DNA from 4 places in the Sphingobacterium sp. 1.A.5 genome. Region 1 is predicted to be linked to each of the others. Evidence: riboswitches for the same ligand, from Rfam matches in the RefSeq annotation. Region 1 holds a riboswitch; each other region holds the start of a gene.
The links. Region 1 has a riboswitch for thiamine pyrophosphate ahead of thiS (sulfur carrier protein ThiS). Riboswitches for the same ligand answer to the same signal wherever they lie in the genome.
Positions count from the first base shown of each region.

Region 2: linked by a shared signal. The riboswitch ahead of CRT24_RS07465 (TonB-dependent receptor) and the one ahead of thiS (sulfur carrier protein ThiS) in region 1 are both predicted to bind thiamine pyrophosphate.
Region 3: linked by a shared signal. The riboswitch ahead of pnuC (nicotinamide riboside transporter PnuC) and the one ahead of thiS (sulfur carrier protein ThiS) in region 1 are both predicted to bind thiamine pyrophosphate.
Region 4: linked by a shared signal. The riboswitch ahead of thiM (hydroxyethylthiazole kinase) and the one ahead of thiS (sulfur carrier protein ThiS) in region 1 are both predicted to bind thiamine pyrophosphate.

Region 1 is NZ_PEBA01000023.1:252,445-258,479, forward strand. Features, by position in the region: gene CRT24_RS11595 (sensor histidine kinase) at 1-185, opposite strand, end outside; gene CRT24_RS11600 (DUF6882 domain-containing protein) at 780-1,529, shown strand; gene CRT24_RS11605 (Rho termination factor N-terminal domain-containing protein) at 1,545-1,793, opposite strand; gene CRT24_RS11610 (DMT family transporter) at 1,848-2,720, opposite strand; gene CRT24_RS11615 (hypothetical protein) at 2,863-3,603, shown strand; TPP riboswitch at 3,681-3,779, shown strand; gene thiS (sulfur carrier protein ThiS) at 3,845-4,051, shown strand; gene thiC (phosphomethylpyrimidine synthase ThiC) at 4,069-5,880, shown strand; gene CRT24_RS11630 (thiamine phosphate synthase) at 5,877-6,035, shown strand, end outside.
Region 2 is NZ_PEBA01000012.1:99,425-105,459, forward strand. Features, by position in the region: gene CRT24_RS07450 (lipopolysaccharide biosynthesis protein) at 1-373, opposite strand, end outside; gene CRT24_RS07455 (acylphosphatase) at 376-657, opposite strand; gene CRT24_RS07460 (amidohydrolase family protein) at 693-1,856, opposite strand; TPP riboswitch at 2,023-2,153, shown strand; gene CRT24_RS07465 (TonB-dependent receptor) at 2,211-4,664, shown strand; gene dtd (D-aminoacyl-tRNA deacylase) at 4,789-5,247, shown strand; gene CRT24_RS07475 (nucleotide pyrophosphohydrolase) at 5,259-5,585, shown strand; gene CRT24_RS07480 (hypothetical protein) at 5,864-6,035, opposite strand, start outside.
Region 3 is NZ_PEBA01000056.1:165,516-171,550, reverse strand. Features, by position in the region: gene CRT24_RS16505 (neutral zinc metallopeptidase) at 1-108, shown strand, start outside; gene CRT24_RS16500 (acyl transferase) at 110-1,090, opposite strand; gene fabG (3-oxoacyl-[acyl-carrier-protein] reductase) at 1,173-1,916, opposite strand; gene CRT24_RS16490 (malate:quinone oxidoreductase) at 2,152-3,648, shown strand; TPP riboswitch at 3,653-3,789, shown strand; gene pnuC (nicotinamide riboside transporter PnuC) at 3,826-4,446, shown strand; gene CRT24_RS16480 (acyl-CoA dehydrogenase) at 4,439-5,512, shown strand; gene CRT24_RS16475 (DUF4302 domain-containing protein) at 5,571-6,035, opposite strand, start outside.
Region 4 is NZ_PEBA01000013.1:56,529-62,563, reverse strand. Features, by position in the region: gene CRT24_RS08710 (quinone-dependent dihydroorotate dehydrogenase) at 1-170, shown strand, start outside; gene CRT24_RS08705 (copper resistance protein NlpE) at 211-672, opposite strand; gene tenA (thiaminase II) at 880-1,533, opposite strand; gene thiD (bifunctional hydroxymethylpyrimidine kinase/phosphomethylpyrimidine kinase) at 1,520-2,359, opposite strand; gene thiE (thiamine phosphate synthase) at 2,356-2,988, opposite strand; gene thiM (hydroxyethylthiazole kinase) at 2,972-3,778, opposite strand; TPP riboswitch at 3,840-3,932, opposite strand; gene CRT24_RS08680 (NAD-binding protein) at 3,987-5,672, opposite strand; gene CRT24_RS08675 (TIR domain-containing protein) at 5,678-6,035, opposite strand, start outside.

The sequences.
Region 1 (6,035 bases):
GTATCTAAATAATTCAGGGCTTGAATTGACGTTTCTTGAGAACCATAGTAATCACCCAAATCTGTTTGATTAATTGCCATGTTTACCAAGCTACTCGCAACCCCTAGACTGTCTTTATTTTCCAAATAAAGTAGCCTAGCTTTTTCAAAGTATACAAAAGCACTATCAGGTTCATTCTTTTCCAAAAATTCATAAGCCTGCTCATAGAAATGATTTTTTTCATGAGGCTCGTCCGGATTCACTTGTTTATTGCAAGATACAAACAGCAATATCCCTGCAATCGCTAATAATGGTTTCAATGGTAAATAGTTAAAGCACTAAAATAATAATTTATGCATTATGTTTAATCCCTCCACACTAATAATTACAGATATGAAACAATTTTTCACTCAAGGAAAGCACAACTTATTAGAAATCTTTAGAGTAATCATCATATCAAACTCTTTTATTAAACTAAAAATCAAATATTTACAAAAACCAAATCAATTCCTCAATCTTTAACTTTTATAAAGTTACAAAGGATAATTTTTGAAAAATTTAATTTGACAATTTAACAAGAATGACACTAACATCCCGTTTCACAATAAAAATACCAGATAATTTATGCGTAATTAATATTCATCGATATTAATCGAGAATGTTTTTCGCTTATAAACAGTAGATATAACACTACGAAAAAAGAATTTCCTTTGTGATTACGCATATGTTATATCATAAATTCACTTGCCTTTCTTAACTTCAACAGCAAAACTCAACAAACAACAGCAAATACATACATTATGGGATTTTTAAATAGATTATTTGGAAAATCTTCATCGAAAAAAGAAACCGAAAAACCAGAAAAACAAACCACAGAAAATACTCCTACATTCGAGCCTATAAAAACAGAATTAGAATTATTAGAAAGATATGTTGCCTTGGGATTTGAGAAACAGATAGATTTTTCGGAACTAATTGAAGGGAGAAGCTGGGATGCGGATTTAACTCGCGGCACCATTACTTTTGGAGAAGACATGGAGTTTCCAATTCAAATTATAGGAAGTTTTTCCTATTCTGTCAACACCTGGTTATGGGCGTGGGCAAATAGTCAGTCAAACTTACCGGAAAATTTAATGGTAGACGCAAAGAAATTAAAAGCATACGGCGTGCAACATAAAATTGACCAACTCAGGACGCCAGAATATACTATTAAACAGGAGGACCTACATCGATTAGGATTAATAGCAGTCGGAATGTTTAATGCTGATGGATATTATTTCGCTGATTATGGAAGTGGAATAATGCTCATGACAGTGAAATCTGATGAAATTAGAAAAAACAGGAAAATTGGACACTATAGAATATTTACAACATTCCCACAAGTAATTTCAAACTTCAATCTAGACCACAAAAATGCTTTCATAGCCTATTTAAAAGCAAAAGGCTACCTAATAGAAGAAAAAGAAAATAAAATAATTGGAACTAAAGGTTCTGATAGATGTGTAGCCATCTTAGATCAATCGCATAGAATAATAAACCTGGAAGGATAATATTTTCAAAGAATATTAATGGCCTCTGATTGCTTTTATTAATTCATCTTTGGTCATATTATGCCTATTTTTAATACCAATTTCTTTTGCCTCTGCCATTAGGTCTACCTTGGTCCTTTCGTCTAATTTTTTAGACCTGTGATCGATGGTACCTGCGGCTTGGGCATTAGAAATTCGTGCCGCTTTTTCTTTGCTCATTCCTTTATCTACCAAAGCATCATAGGTATCAGGCTTCTTGATTTGTGGAGCTTTATCTCTAGGCATAACTTTAAATTTTAATATATCTTTAGAACACCCAGAATTAATAATTGTTGAATCTTATTGAACTTCTTGATTTTTTGGAATTTGGACATTTCGCTTTGAAAAAACAGTTGTACCAATACTCGCCAAAACTACACAGGCGACAGATAACCATTGTGTAATGGTCAAAAATTCATGTAAAAATACGAGACCAGAAAGTGCAGCAAACGCTGGTTGCAAACTAGTCAGAATACTGAATGTCTTAGTAGGAAGTTTACCCAATGCAATCATATCTAAGGAAAAAGGCAAAGCTGAAGATAAAATGGCAACCAATAGACCTTTTCCAAATAGACTCAGGTTTAAATGCAAAATTGCTCCGTCCCATAATGCAAAAGGTAAGATAAAAAGGGTTGCTATAATCATTCCGGCGGAAACAGCTTGTCTTCCTTCCATAATCTTTGAAACTTTGCTCCCCATCATGATATATACAGCCCAAAATGTCCCTGCCAACAAAGCAAATAACAAACCTAAAGGATCAACACCATTACTTTGCCATGGGACAATCAAGAGAATCCCTGCGCAAGCTAAAACAGCCCAAACAACATCCAGCAATTTCCTAGACAGTGCAAATGCCAAAAACAATGGCCCTACAAACTCAATAGTTACACCCAGGCCCAATGGTATTCTTTGAATTGCCATGTAAAAAATCAAATTCATGACAGCAATCCCAAGACCATAAGCAGAACAATACAACCATTGCTGCTTTGTAAAAGTATGGAGTTTGGGCCTAGTAATGAGATATAAAATTATTGCTGAAAGTCCAATCCGCAATGCCGTGGTAGCTATTGGACCTATAGCTGGAAATAATTGCTTTGCAAAGGAAGCTCCGCCCTGTACACAGATCATAGATAAAATGGCGGCAGTAACGGCAAATTTTGTGTTTCGGATCATGTATTTCACCCAGGTTATTGCCGTAAAGATAAGGCAACTAGATAATTTCTCCTCAGGATTTGTTAAATTAAGTTATCACACAATTATCTTTGAACGATAAATCTTAAATTAGAATATAGTTTTAGGAACCAAAAATCATATCATGAAATTCAAACTAATTATTTTCATCATATTTAATTTCCTATTCACATCAGGTCTATATGCTCAGATTCAGTACAGCTATCCGGGAACTATCTTTTCCAGTGATAGTACTCTTTTATTAAAAAACATCGAAGTAATTAATAAAAGAACAAAGCAAACCTTATATTCAGGTGCTGACGGATCATTTCACATTGACGCAAATCCATATGACAGTATCATGTTTGTCCATCCTCATTGGAATACACTCACTATAGAAGCTTACGATTTGCCAGAGTTGGTATACCTTCAGAAGAAAGCTATCGTATTAGAGGAAATAGTCATAATGGGAAATACAAAAGCAGCAAGATTTAAGGAATTGCACGCCATGAAACATGATTACAATGTTAAGGGTGGCTTACATTATTCTGGAAAACCACCATGGTACCTCCTTTCTCCTTTTGGAGGCTCACCCATAACTTTCTTTTATGAAAAATTCAGTGCTGCAGGGAAAAACGCACGAAGATTTGAAAAGTTCATGAATCAAGAAATCGAAAATATGGAGGTCGACCAAATATTCAATAAGGTTTCCATTTATGAAATTATTCCAATGGAGAATGATGAACTCGAAAAATTTATGGTTGAATATAGACCAGACCTTGAAACTGCTCAATATTGGACGACTTATGACTTACATGTATATGTAAAAAATTCCTACAAAGAATTTAAAGAAAAGAATTCCCAAAACCATATAAACCTAAAGTAAACAGCACTACATACAGGCTTTTACGTGTAGTTTAAATAACAAATTATTTCTTTTAGTTAATTCATTTAGTTAACTTGCCCAAGCTTTAGGGGTGTCTGCACTTGTTGCAGGCTGAGATTTTACCCTTACAACCTGATCTAGATCATACTAGCGGAGGGAAAAGTAAAATGTCTTTCATGGGTCGCCTGTATCCAATGTAGCCATTCCTAAAGCATATTTATTGCTTATAAACTTTAATGGAATGGTATTAATCATCAATCATCAATTAACAAACTTTGCTTTTCCAATTAACAATTTGGAAGAATTAATGCATTTGGAACTCAAAGGCAAAACAAATGGCGTAGCTATAGCTCTTAACAATCAAGTTATTCCAAGAAACTCCTGGTCTGTTACTCCATTGGCAGACAACGATTCAATTCTAATCATTACCGCAACCCAAGGTGGATAATCCTAAAACAAAAAATCATGAAAGAACAAGAAATAACAACGAACCCATTTTCAAATTCGAAAAAAGTATTTATCCCCGGAAAGATCCATCCCATACAGGTTGCGATGAGAGAAATATCGCTAACTCCAACAAAACTTTCCAATGGCTCCGTGGAAATTAATCCTCCAATCACTATTTATGACACCTCCGGTCCTTATACAGATGAAAACGTCACAATTGATATCCGAAAAGGAATAAATAGACTCCGAGAAGAGTGGATATTAAATCGTAATGATGTAGAAGTCCTGGACAATATAAGTTCTGAATATGGCATCCTAAGATTGAACGACTCCAAATTGGATGAGCTGAGATTTTCATATAACCACAAACCGAAAAGGGCTATCGAGGGGGCAAATGTAACTCAGCTACATTATGCTAGAAAAGGAATCATTACACCAGAAATGGAATATGTTGCTATAAGAGAGAATCAAAAGATAGAACAACTGGAAACTGTTACAAAAGGAATGGCAGAACAACATCCTGGTCAAAATTTCGGAGCAAAAACACCAACTTACATTACAGCTGAATTTGTAAGAGATGAGATTGCTGCAGGTAGAGCTATCATTCCAAACAATATTAATCACCCCGAAAGTGAACCAATGATCATCGGCAGGAATTTCTTAGTGAAAATCAATGCCAATATAGGTAATAGTGCAGTCAGTTCGAGCATCGAAGAAGAAGTTGAAAAGGCTGTATGGGCCTGTCGCTGGGGCGCTGATACCATAATGGACCTTTCAACAGGAAAGAACATTCATGAAACTAGAGAATGGATAATTCGAAATTCTCCAGTTCCAATTGGAACAGTACCAATCTATCAAGCATTAGAAAAAGTAAAAGGAATTCCTGAGGACCTTACATGGGAAATTTTTAAAGATACATTGATCGAACAAGCTGAACAGGGAGTCTCTTATTTTACCATTCATGCTGGTGTATTATTGCGATATATTCATCTTACCGCCAAAAGGGTAACCGGAATTGTTTCTAGAGGAGGTTCCATCATGGCAAAATGGTGCCTATTTCACCACAAAGAGAATTTTTTATATACCCACTTTGAAGAGATATGTAAGATTATGAAGCAATATGATGTTGCTTTTTCTTTAGGAGATGGCCTGAGGCCAGGATCTATTGCTGATGCCAATGATGCTGCACAATTTGCCGAATTGGAAACGTTGGGAGAACTAACGAAAATAGCTTGGAAACATGATGTTCAGGTAATGATTGAAGGTCCCGGTCATGTCCCAATGCATATGATAAAGGAAAACATGGAAAAACAGTTAAAAGAATGCGATGAAGCACCATTTTACACTTTAGGACCATTGACGACAGATATAGCTCCAGGATATGACCATATCACCTCTGCAATTGGAGCTGCAATGATTGGATGGTATGGCTGTGCCATGTTGTGTTATGTCACTCCAAAGGAACACTTAGGCCTGCCAAACAAAAAAGATGTAAAGGATGGAGTTATCACCTATAAACTTGCTGCACATGCAGCTGATTTAGCAAAAGGCCATCCAGGAGCACAATATAGAGACAATGCCCTCAGCAAAGCGCGATTTGAATTTAGATGGGAAGACCAGTTCAACTTGTCCTTAGACCCTGATACTGCTAGAGAATTTCATGATGAAACACTGCCAGCAGATGCAGCAAAAGTTGCTCATTTCTGCTCAATGTGCGGCCCAAAATTTTGTTCAATGAAAATCACTCAAGAAATCAGGGAAGCAACCGAAGAAGGTTTGCTCGCGAAATCCCAAGAATTTATCGAAAAGGGTAAGGAAATATATCTATGATCATTGTAATTTCTCCATTGAGCATCATATCCAATGAAATAAATCATGTAAATGAGATGTTTGAAAATGGAATGGATCTTTTCCATTTCAGGAAATATGGTTTACAAGATGAAACAGTATTGGAATATTTGAATAAAGTAAATCCTATTGATAGG
Region 2 (6,035 bases), on a different contig from region 1:
ACTTGACATACACCATATAGTCAGAAGTATTTTCTCCTTGACTCAACCAATTCGCAATAGGATGTAGAAACGTAAATACGGTCAACAGAAAGATGACCGTAGTGATAAGCGTGATGAAAAAACTGTTATCAAACACTTTCTTCTTATCTCCCTCTACTTTTTGAAGATAACGAAAAAAGGTAGTCTCCATTCCAAAAGCTAAGACAGCATTCAGCATGGAAGCTATCGCAAATAGATTGGTGAAAATACCGTAAATAGATGTTGAGAATTTAGCAGTAAAGAATGGGGTCATCACAAACCCCAGCATTCTTGAAATGATGGTCGAAAGACCATAAATCATCGTATCGCTGACAAATTTCTTAATTACCGACACGTTTATTTATTTTTCTTGATAACCTCAAAATTCCGAAATCCCTTAAGATCTGTGGATTCTTCATAATCCACTTGGTCTACCTCAGCTTTTTCTGGACCTTCCCCACAAAATTCCAACAAAGATTCAAGGGCAAATTCATCGCCTTCTGCTTCGATATAAACTGAACCATCGGATAAGTTCTTTACAAAACCTTTTACACCCAACTGATCAGCAACAGCCTTCGTAGATGCTCGAAAAAAAACACCTTGAACCTTTCCGGTAACCTTAATATTCCAATGTTTCATGAATACAAAGGTATAAGAAGAAATAGAATTAAAAACTATCTAATTCTTCTTACCTTAACTTTTGGATTGAGCTTGAAGGTATCCATACCTTCAAGCAACAATAAACCTGGTCTTTTTCCAACTTCCAATGAACCTAATTCGCTATCTAAATTCAAAGCTTTTGCCCCATTTAAAGTAGCCCATTTGATAGTTTCATTAAAATCCAATTCTGGATATTCTTGGTGAATAACTTTCAATTCCTCTAAAATATCCAACGTATCATTTGACGCCAAACTATCTGTGCCAATAACGATATCATGACCTCCCAGGATGAAATTATTAATTTTTGGGATTCTATCTTCAATGTAAAGATTAGCTTTGGGACACAAACAGAAATAAACAGATCTGCCCATCCTATCCACAAAATCCAGATCCTTAATTGACGTGTAGGTATTATGGACTAATATCAATTTATTCTTGGCAGGTATATAAGGCAGGTAAGATTGAATGGAATTTCTTGCTTGCGCCCTGAAATCCTCCATAACCACATCCATCTTTTCAAAAAAGTCCAAGAACTCCCCCTCTTTATATCTAAAAAGCTTGTTCTCCTCATCACTTTCTTGATTATGGATACTGATAATATTATCCTCACTGATTGCTCTTTTAAGAGTTTTAAACAAAAATTTGGAACATGAATATGGTGCATGTGGGGTAATCGAAGAATGTTTATAGTCAAAGTGGAATTCAATTTCCTTAGCAATGTCGATTCTTGTAACTACATCCTCCTTGGTAGTAGCCATGACCTCTACAAAGGTATGATATTTTATAGGGCTAGTCTCTTTGATTTTTGCTGTAACTGCAGAATTCACATGGTCACCTACGGCTTGGATGCCATTCTCGTACATTAATTTGTCAGCTGCTTCGATTGCCTCTTCCAATTTCATCTCATGATTTCCCCGTTCATTGATTACTGTAGAAAGAAAGATTGGAAGACCTGTCCTTCTTGGAACTACACCAAGCATATGCGAGAGTTCCAAATGGCAATGTGCATTAATAAAACCTGGGATTAACGCCCCTTTAAATTGTTCTATCAGGGTCTCATCTATCTCACCTGGATTGAAAACACCCTTAACAACTCCATCTTCGTCCATCGCAACGACCCCCTTTTTTATAGCAAGACCGGCAACGGGAAACACAACATCAGCAGCGTAATAGTTCATAAAAATATAAGTTCCGTTTTTCTAAAAGTTAGCGAATTTAACCCATCGAGGGCATTGCAGGCAATTTACAAAAAATTATAATCAGTTTAACTAATAAAAAAATAATTACGAATTTGTTACAATATTATTAAAATTTTGTTTTTTTCAACCAAAAGCCTAGATTTGCCCTATCTATTAGGGGTGCCTTGTTTAATAACACAAAGACAGGCTGAGATTATACCCTGTGTTTCAACAACATACAAGAAACACAAACCTGATCTGGGTAATGCCAGCGTAGGGAAAGGGCGGTTAAATAAAACTTGTTGTAACCCCTTGCAGCAAGAAAGTTTAACTCATTAAAACAAAAAATTTATTATGTTCAACAAGCTTTGGGCTACTATAGCCTTATGTTTGCTAACGCTCATGAGCTATGCACAACAAACCTTCACTGTAAGGGTTTTAGATAGTTCTGGAGCCCCAGCAATAGGTGCAACCGTAACTATTGACGGAAAAACCAAATCTTCAAACAATCAAGGAATCGTCGAATTCAGCAACCTGAAAGACCAATTCTATAACTTAAAAATTTCTTTTATCGGTTATAAATCGGAAGTTTCAAGAATCAATCCATCTGTCGTAGCTAATTTTTCCATACAATTAAAAGATGAGGATTTTAAGTTTGAGGAGGTTTATGTCTCTGCAACACGTGCAAAAGAAAACTCAGCAACAACATTTAAAACACTAAATGAAGAGGAAATCCAGAAAAAAAATCTTGGACAGGATATACCGTATTTATTGGACCAAACACCAGGAGTGGTCATTGGTTCTGATGCTGGTGCCGGTATCGGATATACCAATATGACAATCCGAGGATCCGACAATGAAAGAATTAATGTCACATTAAATGGAGTCCCTCTAAATAACCCCGAGAGTATGGGATCTTTCTTTGTAAATCTTCCCGATTTTGCTTCTAATACAGAAAGTATACAGATCCAACGCGGAATAGGAACTTCAACTAACGGACCCGCAGCATTTGGAGCCTCACTCAATTTCCAAACAGATAGATTGGAAGAAAAACCATATCTGGAATTCAATAACGCATTCGGATCTTATAATTCATGGAAAAATACATTAAAAGCTGGTTCAGGATTGATCGCTAACAAATATGCCTTCAATGCACGCTTATCAAGAATAAGCTCTGACGGATATGTAGATAGAGCATCATCAAATCTTAAATCATTCTATGTAGATGGAGGAATATACACCGATAAGCACACCTTAAAAGCAACGGTATTCTCAGGGAAAGAAAAAACTTACCAAGCTTGGTATGGATTGGCAGAACCTCTTTTCACCGGAAATAAAGATAGAATTGAGGAATATGCAGATAATTTATGGCTATTCGACGCTGAAAGAGAGAGGTTCTTGAATGGAGATCGCAAATACAACTATTATACTTATGACAATCAAACAGATAATTATACCCAAACCCATGCGCATCTAAACTACTCTTATCGCCCTTCTGAAAAGATGACCTTCAATACTGCCCTACATTATACACGTGGAGCTGGTTATTATGAAGAATTTAGGTCAATGGATGGTTTAACTCATTACGGAATCGATACTTTACTTCAAAACGGTGAGATTATCAAAAATACCGATCTAATCCGTAGGAGGTGGTTGGACAACCATTTTTATGGCTTGACTTATTCCTTGATATATAAACCTTCAAACAATCTAAATTTCACCTTTGGAGGAGCATACAACCAATATAAAGGCGACCACTATGGCGAAGTGATTTGGGCTAACTTGATTCCTGATGATCAATTAGGAGAAAAGTATTATTTCAGCCAGGCAAATAAAAATGATTTCAACTTCTTTGCCAAGGCTGATTACAGACTGGAAAATGTGCTTTTCAATCTAGACCTGCAATATCGTAATATAGTTTACAATGGTAAAGGTGATGATGACAAAATCAAAGACTTTAAATTTGATGACCACCATAATTTCATAAATCCAAAAGCGGGTATTACATATTTCTTAAATGACAATTCAAACTTATATGCATCCTATGCTTTTGCGAGCAAAGAACCAACAAGAAATGACTATGTAGAGAATCCAATCGGAGAATTCCCGAAAACCGAAAAGATGCAAGATATTGAAGCTGGGTATAGGTTTAGAAATGAAAACTTCAATCTTGGTGCAAACGCTTATGCCATGCTTTATAGAGACCAATTGATTCCTACCGGCGCATTGAATGATGTTGGATCAGCAGTGCGAATCAATGTGGACAAAAGCTATAGACTGGGCTTTGAATTAGATGCTAGCTGGAGAGTACACCCAAAATTCTTATGGGCAGCTACCGCAGCATTGAGCCAAAATAAAATCAAGGATTTTGTAGAGCACATACCTGTTTATGATGCAGATTTTAATGTCGTAAAAAATGAACTAATTACCCATAAGTCTACTGATATAGCAAAATCGCCCGCAGTAGTCCTTTCAAATAATATTACATATAGACCTATAGAAGCTTTGAGCTTTAGTTTCTTGAGCAAATATATATCTAGAATATATTTGGATAATACATCAGGCAAGAACAGAAGTATCGCTCCATCCTTCGTCAATAATTTTCAAGCGGTATATACTTTCTCAGCATTTGGAATAGAAAAAATAGACCTCAACTTAATGGTCAACAATATCTTCAATGAGAAATATGCTACCTCTGGTTATACATACAGCATGATTATGCAGTCCGTTGGACAAAGAGACTACTTTAATTTCTACTATCCACAGGCAGAAACCAATGCCATGTTAGGATTGAATATCAGATTTTAAAAATAAACAATAAAGAGGTTGCCATGCTTGCTGTACCCGGCAACCTCTATTTGCCAAGCTTGAAGTCTCCACCTACCTCAAATAAAATCTTGCCAAATCCATTTTAACTTAATATTTTTAAACCATGCGAGCAGTAATCCAACGTGTAACCTATGCCTCATGTACCGTAAAAGGACAAATCACCGGAAAAATAGACCAAGGCTTACTTATATTTCTAGGAGTAGAAGAAGAAGATGGAAAAGAAGACCTACAATGGTTAGCTCAGAAACTGGTGAACCTGCGAATATTTTCTGATGAGAATGGCCTAATGAATAAATCAATTCAAGATATCAATGGAAACATTTTATTGATTTCCCAATTCACACTTTTTGCGCAAACAAAAAAAGGAAACAGACCTTCCTTTATTCGTGCTGGCAAACCAGATATAGCTAAACCTATGTATGAAGAAATGGGAAAGGTATTATCAGAATTGTTAAATAAAAATGTTCAAATGGGAGTTTTCGGAGGAGACATGAAAATTGAGTTACTAAATGATGGACCAGTAACCATCATCATGAATACAAAGGACAAGGATAATTTCTAAAAAAACCAAATATGACCATCAAAGAAGCACAGGAAATGGTTGATAAATGGATAACTACAACGGGAGTCCGTTATTTCAATGAACTTACAAATACTGCCATGTTAATGGAAGAAGTAGGTGAAGTAGCCAGGATCATGGCAAGACAATACGGAGAGCAATCTTTCAAGAAATCGGACGAAGAAGTAAATTTAGGCGATGAAATGGCAGATGTATTATTTGTATTGATATGCCTAGCAAACCAAACTGGAATTGATCTGACATCAGCGCTGGAAAAAAACCTTGACAAAAAAAATATGCGAGATTCAGAAAGACACAAAAACAATCAAAAATTAAAATAATCCTTTAAGAAGCATCCGTTCTTATGCCTATTGTCTATTGTCTCTCTTACCTAGTACACCCAAATATCGTCCCTATCTTCAAAAACCCATTGATTATTTGCTTTTTCATAGATAGCTAAGTAGCCAACTCCAGCTCTTCCTTCTTGTAAGTAAGCATAGAAAAAGACAGCTTGTGTTCCTTCTTTATTAAAACCAAAATTTGAAAGTCTAACTAATCCATTCGATTTTGGAAAGGTCTTGTAATATTTATACCACCCCCCTCATTACCAAATATATCTTCATAAGAAGAGTGAGTTAATAAAACTATTTTTTTTTTGAGAATGATTTTCAAAATTTAATAAGGTCTTTTGCTTATTCTGTTCAAATAAATCCTTAAATCCCTCTTCGTCTAATTTTGGAATTTTAGATACGGCCTCTTGATAAGGAATTCGAACTTCATCTTTCGCAATG
Region 3 (6,035 bases), on a different contig from region 1:
TCTTTTACCCACGGTTCTTCTGAACAACGTATGTATTGGTTTAAGAAAGGATATGATACTGGAGATATCAATGCGGGCAATACCTTTGATGACCCTAGTTTACAATAAACTATTGAACTAAAAGATTGCAACCTCTGATATCAGAGTTGTCAAATCTACCCAAGATTTCAAAAGAACCATCTTGATGGAACTTGCCCAGATCTTGAGTAGCTATAAATGAACAGGAGTAATAATTGGCAAGATCAATGACATTTATTGCTCCTGTTTTTTTATTGTCCAATAATGAAAGAGGATCATTTGTATCTCTGATCAAGATCTTCATCCATGGCGGTGTATGAAAGAGACCATTTCCTTTGGAGTATCCTTGGGAAAGTAGTTCAGTCATTCCATATTCGGAGTGAATGCTTTCAACATGGAAACCTGCACAGAGGATTTTATGCAGCTCCTCTCGAATCATCTCCTTCCTTTTACCTTTCATACCGCCTGTTTCCATGACAATCAATTCGGGGAAATCTATATTGAAGTTTTCAACGAAATCCAATAAGGCGTAGGTTACTCCAAATAAAACTGTCTTTTTACCTTTATCTCTCAGTGTACTTAGTGTGTTGAATAAATCTTGATGGTTGTACAGGAAATATCCACTCTCGGAGTTATTAGATCTCTTGATCAGATCATCAACCATATAGATTAATGAAGATCCAGATCGCTCTAGATAAGAAGGCAGCAGTGCAACAATAGCCATATCTTCAACATTTCCGTAGAACAGTTCAAAAGCTTTCCTGAAGCTTTCAATATACAGATTTACATCAGCTACAAGATGTTGGCTGGTGATCATTCCAGTTGTACCAGAAGATGAGAATGTTATTTCTGGAGATTTTCCATCCGTAATAATGTCCTGGGATTTGAAAAACTGAATGGGTAGAAAGGGGATTTCTCTATAGCTTTTGATTTGTGATTGATCCACTTTTAAAATATCAATATATTGTTTGTAAACAGGATTATTTGTTGCCTGATATCTGAATATATCAATGGCAATTTCATTAAACTCAGTTTCAGTCTTTATATTGAAAATTTTTTGTTGCAGTTCCATTGCTGCAAATATACAATAACCAAAAAGCAAAAAAGACCTCCGCAAGGAAGTCTTTTTATGGATTGATGAATAGGATTAAATTTTACAACATACCACCACATACAGGGATTACCTGACCTGTAATGTATGAAGATAGGTCAGATGCTAAGAATAAACAAGCATTTGCTACATCTTCTGGTTCACCAGCACGTTTCAAAGGAATGTTTGCTTCCCAACCTTCTACTACTTTTGGATCTAAAACATCTGTCATTTCTGTACGGATAAAGCCAGGTGCTACTACGTTTGTGCGTATATTTCTAGATCCCAACTCTTTAGCTAAAGATTTAGAGAATCCTATGATTCCAGCTTTGGAGGCAGCGTAATTTGCTTGGCCAGCATTTCCTTGAACACCTACTACAGAGCTCATGTTGATGATACTACCTTTACGGTTTTTCATCATTACTTTAGATGCTGCTTTAGACACGTTGAAAATAGATTTTAAGTTGATGTTGATGACATCATCCCAATTTTCTTCGGTCATTCTCATTAGCAGACCATCTTTGGTTATTCCAGCATTGTTTACGACGATATCAAGAGTTCCAAAATCGCTTACAATATCGTTTATCAGTTTATCTGCTTCATCGAATTTGGAAGCGTCCGAACGGTAACCTTTTACTTTTGTTCCGAATTGTTCAAGTTCTTTTTCTAAAGATTGCCCTTTTTCTACTGATGATAGGTAAGTAAACGCCACATTTGCACCATTTTGGGCAAATACCTCAGCGATTTTACGTCCTATTCCTTTTGATGCCCCAGTGATTAAGGCTGTTTTCCCGGCTAACAATTTCATATAAATAATTATTTATGTTCAATACTATAAAGTCCACAAAAGTGGAAAATAAACTGCATAATACAAAAAATGTTGCTGAATAGAAAGGTTGCCGTGCCAAAAAAATGGGTTTGTGGTAGAATTGAATAAGTAGGAGGGGGAATATTGATAAAATCACAAATATTTGAAACGTTTCTGACAAATTTATTCGCTTAAATATAAACTGAATATTAATTTTGTATTTCATTTAAAAACCATGGGTAAGAAAACAAAGAAAACGGAAGTCGACGTTGTATTGATTGGTGGAGGTATCATGAGTGCGACGTTAGGTACGTTAATTAATGAGCTAAGTCCAGACATAAATATTGAGATTATAGAACGTTTAGATGTTGTTGCTGCAGAGAGTTCAGATGCATGGAACAACGCCGGAACAGGTCACTCGGCCCTTTGTGAATTAAACTATACACCAGAACAACCTGATGGAAGTGTAAAAATTGATAAAGCAATCAGTATTGCAGAACAATATGAAATTTCTAAGCAGTTTTGGTCTTACCTAGTCGAAAAGAATATCATTAAAAATCCAAGTCATTTTATCCGTCGTGTACCACATATGTCTGCCGTATTCGGTGAGAAGGATGTGAACTTCTTGAAGACAAGGTTTGAAACAATGACTAAGGAAAACTTATTCAAAGGTATGGAATATACTGAGGATAAGGCTTTGTTGAAGGAGTGGGTTCCATTGATGATGAATGGTCGCTCAGATGATGAAGCAGTTGCAGCTACTAAAATGGAAATCGGAACAGATGTGAATTTTGGTGCTTTAACAAAAGATTTAATCACTTACTTAGATGGAAAGGATAATATTAAATTATCCCTTAATCAAGAGGTAAAAGATATAGACCGTGAAGATGATGGTCGCTGGGAAGTAGAAGTTAAAGACCTAAAAACTGGTCAAAAACGTGAAATCTTAGCGAAATTCGTATTCATAGGTGCAGGTGGTCACTCCCTATTATTACTGGAGAAATCTGGTATTCCTGAAGCAAAAGGATACGGTGGATTCCCTGTCGGTGGCCAATGGCTGAGATGTAACAATGAGGAAATCATTAAACAACATCACGCCAAGGTATATGGAAAGGCTTCTGTTGGAGCTCCTCCAATGTCTGTGCCTCACTTGGATACTCGATATATCGATGGCAAGCAAGCCTTGTTATTTGGTCCTTACGCAGGTTTTTCGACTAAGTTCCTGAAAAAGGGTTCATATTTCGATTTGCCAGCGTCGATTAAACTTTCGAATATTCGTCCGATGCTTTCAGCAGGATTGGATAACTTACCTTTGACAAAATACTTAATTACCGAGGTTATGAAAAAGCCTCAGGATAAATTGGATTCCTTGAAACAATTTATGCCAACTGCCAAAATGGAAGACTGGGAGATTGAGAAGGCAGGTCAACGTGTTCAGGTAATTAAGAAAGATCCAAAACATGGTGGTATCTTGGAATTTGGAACTGAAGTAGTTTCTAGCGCTGATGGTTCTATTGCTGCATTGTTGGGTGCTTCACCAGGTGCTTCAACATCCGTAGCGATTATGATCAATCTGTTGAAGAGATGTTTTCCTGATCGTGCAAAATCGGACTCGTACCGTAAGAAATTGAGAGAAATGATCCCTTCATGGGGTAAGAAATTGAATGATGATCCAGCGTTATGTGAATCTACAAGAGCGCGTACATCTTCAATTCTGCAGTTAGATAAATAACATAAGAATACTTATGGGGTGCTGATATGTCCTGTCGAAGAGACGGGACATATTTTTAGGCTGAGATTATACCCAATTCCGTTTTTTTGGAATGAACCTGATCCAGGTAATGCTGGCGTAGGAATAATAAGAATCCCTTCTTTAATCTCCATAAGTGCAAATCCTAATGCATATATTTTGGAGGAAATATTACAAAACATAATTCAAGCTTTTCAAGCAACCTCATGGTTGGAGCGTTTTTCTGTGCTTTGCGGCATTGTTCAAGTCTTGCTGTCCAAGAACAATAAGGTTTCTAATTACTTCTTTGGTATCCTTGGCATCACTAGCGGTATGATGGTTTTGTTCCATGCTAAATTGTATGCAGAAATTGCATTACAGATCTATTATCTCATTATGAGCATCTATGGTTGGTGGTATTGGGTGAGTAATAGGCAAGCTAAAGAACAACCGATCACCAAGGCTTCGAAATCTGAATGGATGGTTGTACTTGGTATTGTATTTATCGGATTCTTTATTTTTTATTTCTTATTAAAAGGAATTACTGACTCTGATGTTCCAATTTGGGACGCTTGGGTAACCTCTACTGCATGGGCAGGAATGTGGCTTTTGGCAAAAAGAAAGATTGAGAACTGGATATTGTTGAATATCAGCAACTTATTTGCAATACCGTTGTTAATCCATAAAAACCTTTATCTATTTGCTGCTTTGACAACCTTTTTATTTATTGTCGCTATTTTCGGCTATCTAAAATGGCGGAAAATTATGGGGCAAGAACTTATTAAATCGCAAAATGCTTAATCAAGATACGATACAAAGAATACAAGAATTACAAGCTTCGGGAATAAAAAATAAAGCGCTTACTCGAGATCAACTGGACCTTATATATTCAAATAATTGGTTCAACCTATGGGTTCCAAAAGAATTGAATGGTTTGGAAATTCCTTTTCCTAATGGGTTGAAGCTATTGGAAGAGTTGGCATATTGGGATGGGGGACTAGCTTGGACGGTTACCTTGTGTGCCGGGGCAAATATGTTTGCCGGCTTTATCGATCCTCAATTATCAAAATTGGTTTGGCAAGATCCTAAAGTCTGTTTTGGTGGAAGTGGTCGAGTAGGAGGAAAGGCAGAATTGATAGACGATAACTATGTTATTTCTGGTTTTTGGAGTTATGCGACCGGAGCACCTCATTTAACGCACTTTACATTGAACGCAGAAATAGTCGAAAAAGGACAAGTGTTAAAAAATGACGCTGGTGAATCTGTTTATTATTCATTTTTCGTCCCTCGTGAAGATGTATTGGTGCATTATGATTGGGATACATTCGGTTTGGAATGTACGGCAAGTCATTCTTTTTCCCTAGATAAGATTCAAGTTCCGAAATCACATGCGTTTATTTTAGACCCTGCCTATAAATCATCTGATTCAGCTCTTTTTAATATTCCTTTTATGCCATTTGCAGAATTGACTTTGTTAATGAATTATACGGGTATGTTCAGGAGATTTTTGGATTTAATAGAGAAATATTATTTCGAAAAATCGAAAGATCAAGTTTGGGCGGAAAAGTTTAGTAAATCAAGATTTAGGCAGATAGATGGGATAAGGAGTGAATTTGATACAAAGGTACAGGTTTGTAAAGAATTGGCTGGTAAAATTTGGGATGATGCCTTGTTGAATAAAGTTGGGGATGAAGAGGTTTTTGCAGAAGTAGGAAGGGCTTCAAGGGAATTAGCGAAAGAGATTAGGATGAATGTGGCAGAGTTAATGCCTTTGTTAGGAATTAGAGCAGCGCAGAAGGAAAATGAGATGAATATTGTGATTCGAAATTTGTTTACGGCGAGCCAACATAGTTTGTTGAATTTGTAAAACTAATAATAACCCATACATAAATAGAAATTTATGTATGGGCATTAAATTTTATTTTTTAATCTTGTTTTCTCATTACAGGAACATAATTTCCCCAAGTTAATGCATCTCTAGCGTCTACAAGATCCACACCTGCACCATTTCTTATGATATAAAATCCTTCTTTATTGTACAGAATTGGGGTTAATATTGCTTTTGATGCCATTAGTAATGGATTTTTTGGGTCGTCTTCAATCACATATTTAGTGAAAACTACTCGTCCATCCTCTGTATAATTGGTTAATTGAAGTTCAGCACCTAACATAAAACCACCGGCTCTATTTATGAATACGATCATTCCATGTAATCTTTCCGCATCTTCTTGAATAATTAAGGTTGGGAAAATTGCATGAACATTTAGTTCTGGCATTGCCCTTATATTGGCAATGTCCCTTTTGTCTCTTGTTCCAAATCCGGCATATGATCCCCAACCGAATCCTACTATGTGGCCATGGAAATCTTTTGTAATACTGAGGTCGTAGAT
Region 4 (6,035 bases), on a different contig from region 1:
CAGAAAAAGCATTTCCAATCATAGGGGTAGGAGGAATACACTCTGCAGAGGATGCAATTGAAAAATTAAATGCAGGAGCAAGCCTAGTCCAAGTATATACAGGATTTATATACCAAGGGCCTGGCCTCGTTGCTGATATTTGTAAAGGAATTCTGAAAGAGAAAAAATAAAAAAAAAGGAGGTTAAATTTTAACCTCCTTTTTCACTAAATTATTGAGCTACTTTCTTAAGTATGTATTGATCTTTCAATGGGCCATCAATTGGATTTCCTTCTTGATCTAAAGAAAACAATTGATTTTCTCCAACTTTCAGCTTCATGTTCACATCTTTTCCAACTAAATGTACTACACTGCCGTTGTTGTGCCACATGAATTTACCTGTATCTTCAACTTTGGTATCACTTTCTTGATAAACTCCTTTATAACTAAAGGTCTCATCGGAATTTAAAGTAACAGTAGTTTCAATTCCCGGACAATCTGCACATGGAATGACGCCAGTGTAAGACCCCGCCCAATCCAATGAGTTCTGCGAAGTATGCGTAGTATCTACAAGATTCGTATCGGTTGTTTCCATACTGCTGGAATCAGATTCTAATTGTTTTTTGGCATTTGATGTGCAGGAGCTAACCGTTATTATAGATGCTAAGCTTGCTATTAACCATAGTTGTTTCATAAAGACTAATTTTATTTATCAAATTTATCCAAAAATTAAGCCAATTGAAAAGATATAACTAAAAATTTTTACAATAATTTTTCTTATTAAAAAAATAAAGCCCCCAAATATTTATTTGAAAGGCTTAAATTAATTTTAAACCAATATTAGTACTGCTCTATGAAAAATTTTAATAACTCAGTTGTTGTAACAATTTCCTTGAGGTACTCACCACTTTGTGTTTTTATAAGCAGCATCCCAAAACATAAACTCTAATTTACTAGCAGTTTTAAAGGCCTCCAGCATTAATTTTCTTTTTTCTGCCGTTGAATCTTCAGCCATGACATCCGTATATGCAATTGCGAGTTTTACACCCTCCGCAAATTCATCCCCGCTATAAGTATCTATCCAATTTTTATAAGGATTGTTAGATGAATTTTGAGTTTCCAAGATGTGGTCGCCTACTTCTTTATAAATCCAAAAACAAGGTAAAATTGCGGCTGTTGCCACTTCAATCGGGTCAAAGGCCACAGTGCTTTTGAGAAAATGAATATAGTGATGGCAAATAGGTTCTATGGTTATTTCTTGATGTGCCTGAAGACCAAATTGTTCAAAATAAGCTTCATGCAATGCACTCTCAACAACCAAAGCATTTTTCCCAAATTCGAAAAAATCCAATGCCATTTTATTATCCATTGCTTTAGAACCTAAAGCAGCCAATGCCCTGCCATAATGTTCAAGATATTTAGCATCTTGAAGCATATAAAACTGAAATTTCTCCAGTGGAAGTGTGCCTTCTTTTAATTCTTGGATAAACGGCATTTCCAATATTTCTTGAAATAAGGGTTGGATGCTCTGCCAAGCATGATCAGTCCAATTCATATTTAATGAGTTTTATGGGGTTAAAAAAATGATTTAGAGGTCCGTTGCCTTTGCCTATAACGAGATCTTTACTGCCAAGTATAGCACTATTAACATACGATAATCCTTTTTCTGTTGCTTGAGTTAGGTTAAACCCTCTCGCTAAAAAAGAGGCAATTGCAGAAGAAAGTGTACATCCTGAACCATGAGTGTTTTTGGTGTTAACTCGTTTAGATTCAAAATATTGCGCTGGTTTACCATGTTGAATAAGGATACTCGTTAAAATATCGCTGTCTAGATGGCCTCCTTTTAATAAAGCAGACTTACAACCTAGTCCAAGGATCTCTTCCGAAACTTCTTCCATAGCCTTGACGTCAGAAATCTCCTTTCCTACAAGCACGGAAACTTCATCCAAATTTGGAGTAATAATAGATGCAATTGGAAACAATAACTCTTTAATCGCCTGAATCGTTTCGTCCTTTATCAATCGATGACCACTTGTTGAAACCATCACTGGATCGAATACTATACTTCCTCTATAATCTTTAAGGTGGTTTGCAATAACCTCAACCAGTTCACTGCTATGGACCATTCCAATTTTAATGCTGTCAGGATAGATGTCGTCAAAGAGGCAATCTAATTGTTCTTTGACTGCTTCTGTAGGTATTTCAAAAATATTTCTTACTCCTTGAGTGTTTTGGACCGGCAAAGCAGTTAGTACATTCATAGCATAACACCCCAATGATGAAATTGTCTTTGTGTCAGCTTGAATTCCTGCACCACCACTGCCATCAAACCCTGCAATACTTAATACTGTAGGTGTTTGATATTTTTTATCTTCTGTCATATGATTTTTCCCTTTAATTCTTCTGCTGCTTTCCTAGGATCTGTGCTTGCACAGATAGCTGAAACAACAGCGATACTATTTGCCCCTGATTCAAATGCTTTTCCAGCATTTGAAATATTCATCCCTCCAATAGCGATCATTGGCTTAGAAACTGTTTTGGACAATTCTTCCAATCCATCAATACCCCAAGTTGTCACTGTATTCGTCTTGGTAGGAGTTTTGAAAATTGGGCTTACCCCCAAATGATGGACGGCATGCATCTCCTTATCCTTTAATTGTTCTGCAAATTCCAGGGACCAACCAATTTTAAGACGATCGCCATAGGTGGAGATAATATCAAGTGGTTGCATATCTGATAAACCAACATGTATACCCCAAGAACCAATTTCAGCAGCTATATCTGCTGCATCATTGATGATCAAAGGCACAGCATACCTGTCTGTTATATTTTTTAGATCTATTGCTTTCTGCAAGTACTCTTTCCTTGAAATATCCTTTTCCCTAAGTTGAATAATATCAACCCCTCCTTGGATTGCCGCTTCAGCTACTTGTAGCCAAGGCAAATGTTTACAGTCAGACTCAGATATGACCAAATAAAGTGGATAGGGAAAATCAGGATGGATTGGCATTTCTCTTGAGCTTAAGATTTTCAGAGATCTGTTCTTTACTGAGATTATACAGCGTATCGTATAAGTTCAATTGCAAGCTTCCGGGACCTTTTGAGATGGAGGCTGATAACTCACCGGCAAGGCTAGTTATTGCAACTCCAGCAATCGCTTCCTGAAATGGATTGTTGCCAAGTCCCAAGAATGCTGCAATGATAGCTGTCGATGTGCATCCAAGCCCTGTCACTTTGGTCATCATCGCAGATCCATTGGCAATTTCGGCAACTTCATCTCCAGAAATTACATAATCTATTTCCCCAGAAATGCATATGATTGATCCATATTCTTTATTCAAAAACTTACCAGCTTCCAGTGCAGTTGAACTTTCTTCCGTACTATCAACTCCTTTTCCAGTAGACCCAAAATTTTGGAGCGCCATGATTTCAGAAGCATTCCCTCTTATTACTATTGGCTTGAGGGCCAATAATTTTTTCAAGGTTTCATTTCTAAGAGAAGATATTCCAGCACCAACAGGATCCAATATCCATGGTTTCCCAATTTTATTGGCAAAAGAAGCAGCTAAAATCATGCTTTCTGCCCAAGGTTTACTCAAAGTTCCTATATTGATTACAAGGGAGTTGCAAAAGGTTAATACCTCTTCGATTTCTTCTTCAGCATGTACCATAATAGGCGATGCACCTAAAGCCAATAAAGCATTGGCGGTGTTGTTCATCACTACAAAGTTGGTGATGTTTTGTACGAGTGGTGTTGTGGATCGTACCTGAGTGAGCAAAGTATAAATGTCGTTTTCCATTAATATTATTTTAAATTACATTAATGGCTAAAAAGGGTAGGAAGGGGGCATAAAAAAATGCCAAGCGATCATTGCTTTTCCCTACGCCGGTTTTAACCGTATCAGGTTCAAAGGGACTCTCTCAATTCTTTTCAGAATACCCCTAAAGCCAAATCAAAGATAGCCTAAACAATCTGCAAAGTCAAATTATAAAGGCTATCTCGAATTCTTATGAGTTTAATAAGATTTTAATACGAAGTATGGTGTCGCGGTCTTTTTGCTTTTCACTCTCACTGAGAATTTCCCATGGAATCAAGGAGGGATGCAATTTGAGTTCATCGTTCCTTTCTTCCCCAAAATCCCAACCGTTGATATAGCGATGTGCCATCCAACGGTTATGTTCGATTATGGCTAACGTTTCTACCTCATCTTCTGTGAACATTATGTTTTGAGGTTCATGAACTGGCCAGTTTTTGCCAGTCATTAAAAACTTATAAGGTATATGATCTGCTTGTGCCCGATTGGCGTCTTTAGCATCTTCTGTCAAGGTATGCCAATCAGAGGTATATTTCGAAGATTCGGAACTTGCTCCAGAAAGTAATTTTCTGTAATCATCATGAATAGACTGGGCTAAACGATCTTGTTTTTCGCCAGTAATAAATTCTAAGTCACAAATATCTTCCATCTGACCAAAAAACTTGATCCTGTCAATTTCATCAGAAGAACGGATTAACTTCCGAAGGCCCTTACCTTCTGCATTCAAAACATAAATAGGATAGGAGACTTGTTGAGTTTTGTTCAATATCTCTAAAGCAGCATTCAGGTTTTGCTGATCTTGATCAAAACTGGTTATAAACAAAACATCCGAATCGTTGTCCGCTAATTTCTCCTGTTCTATCACTTCATTGTATGATCCATCAAAATTTTTAAAGGCAATTGGGAATATTTTCTGAGCTTTAGGATATTGCTCTTGAAAATATTTTCTGTCTTTATCGGCTTTTTCAGAATAGATGGAAACTTGAAGGTCATTTGCAGTTGAAATATGGAATATTCTCATCACTTGAATCAGCATCGCTTTCGCAAAATCTCCATATCCCAAGAATACTATTTTTTTAATATCAGACAATTGCTTTCCACTTGATTGCATATCCAATGGAATTTGAGCAAAGAACTGTCGCGCTAACATCTTTTGGATGTTGAAGAAATGTAGGTCAATATTGTTTTTCTGAAAATGAATGCCTGTATTCTTAACAAGGTCAATTAAACGAGGATTACTAATATGCAAATATGCTTTTAGAAGATTTGTGCATTTAGATTCATCATAGATGTCCTGTATAGACTCTATGATTTCAATAACAGTTTGTTCATTTTCCAAAAAAGCAATTAGAGTTGATGCTCTCTTGATTCCAGCTTCGATGAGGGTATTTTCCTCCTCAGCATTTCCAATGATTACAATATGACCTAGTTTTTTGACAGAATTAATATCGGCATGTTCAGTTTCTTTTTCAATTGCAACAGCTTTTTTATGGTGTTCTTCTTTCAGGTTTTTAAACAGCTGTCTACCTTTTTTGGAAATCCCTACAGAGATGACGTGATCTTTTTTAAATGATGCTTTTAACAAATTCAGTTGTTCAGAAAAGACCTTTTGGATAATTTTGAAAGCACCAAAAATCAGGATACCAATAGTACATATCTTAGCAACAATAAGTTCCCAAGGTACATCATTGTCTTCCAAACCTGATGCTGTTGGGTCACCCCCAAAAACTATCTTTATGATTCTGTAAATCCTATCGGGTAAGTACCTCAAAGTGTTACTTTCCGGGAAAAACTTGGATAAACCAACCCATGAAATAATAATCAAAAAAACTATGAATAATATCCCTAAAAGTCCTTTCTGCCGTCTTGTTAATTTCATGTTCATTACTTACTAAGATTCTGTTTAGCTTCCTTGAGAAGGTTTTCAACTTCAGATTTTAATTCCTTGTTTTTGATTTTTAATAGCTGTTTGTCTGTAATTTCAACTAATCTTTGGCCAATTAATTTTGTGTCAGGATTACTGCTGAAATAATTGGCAACCATCGCTCGTGCCAATGGATGATAATCATAAGTTACTGCCAATAACTGCAAATTAGCCTCATTCTTGATCGGATAATTCTTCTTCAAAACATCCGTGATTTTTTCATTTGAACTCGGTGAAACAGTTCTTAAGAATGGGTCTTCAAAATACCAAGTGTTATAGTCTCCTGTGCTGTCGGTATAATTTAAGATAGCTCCAGTC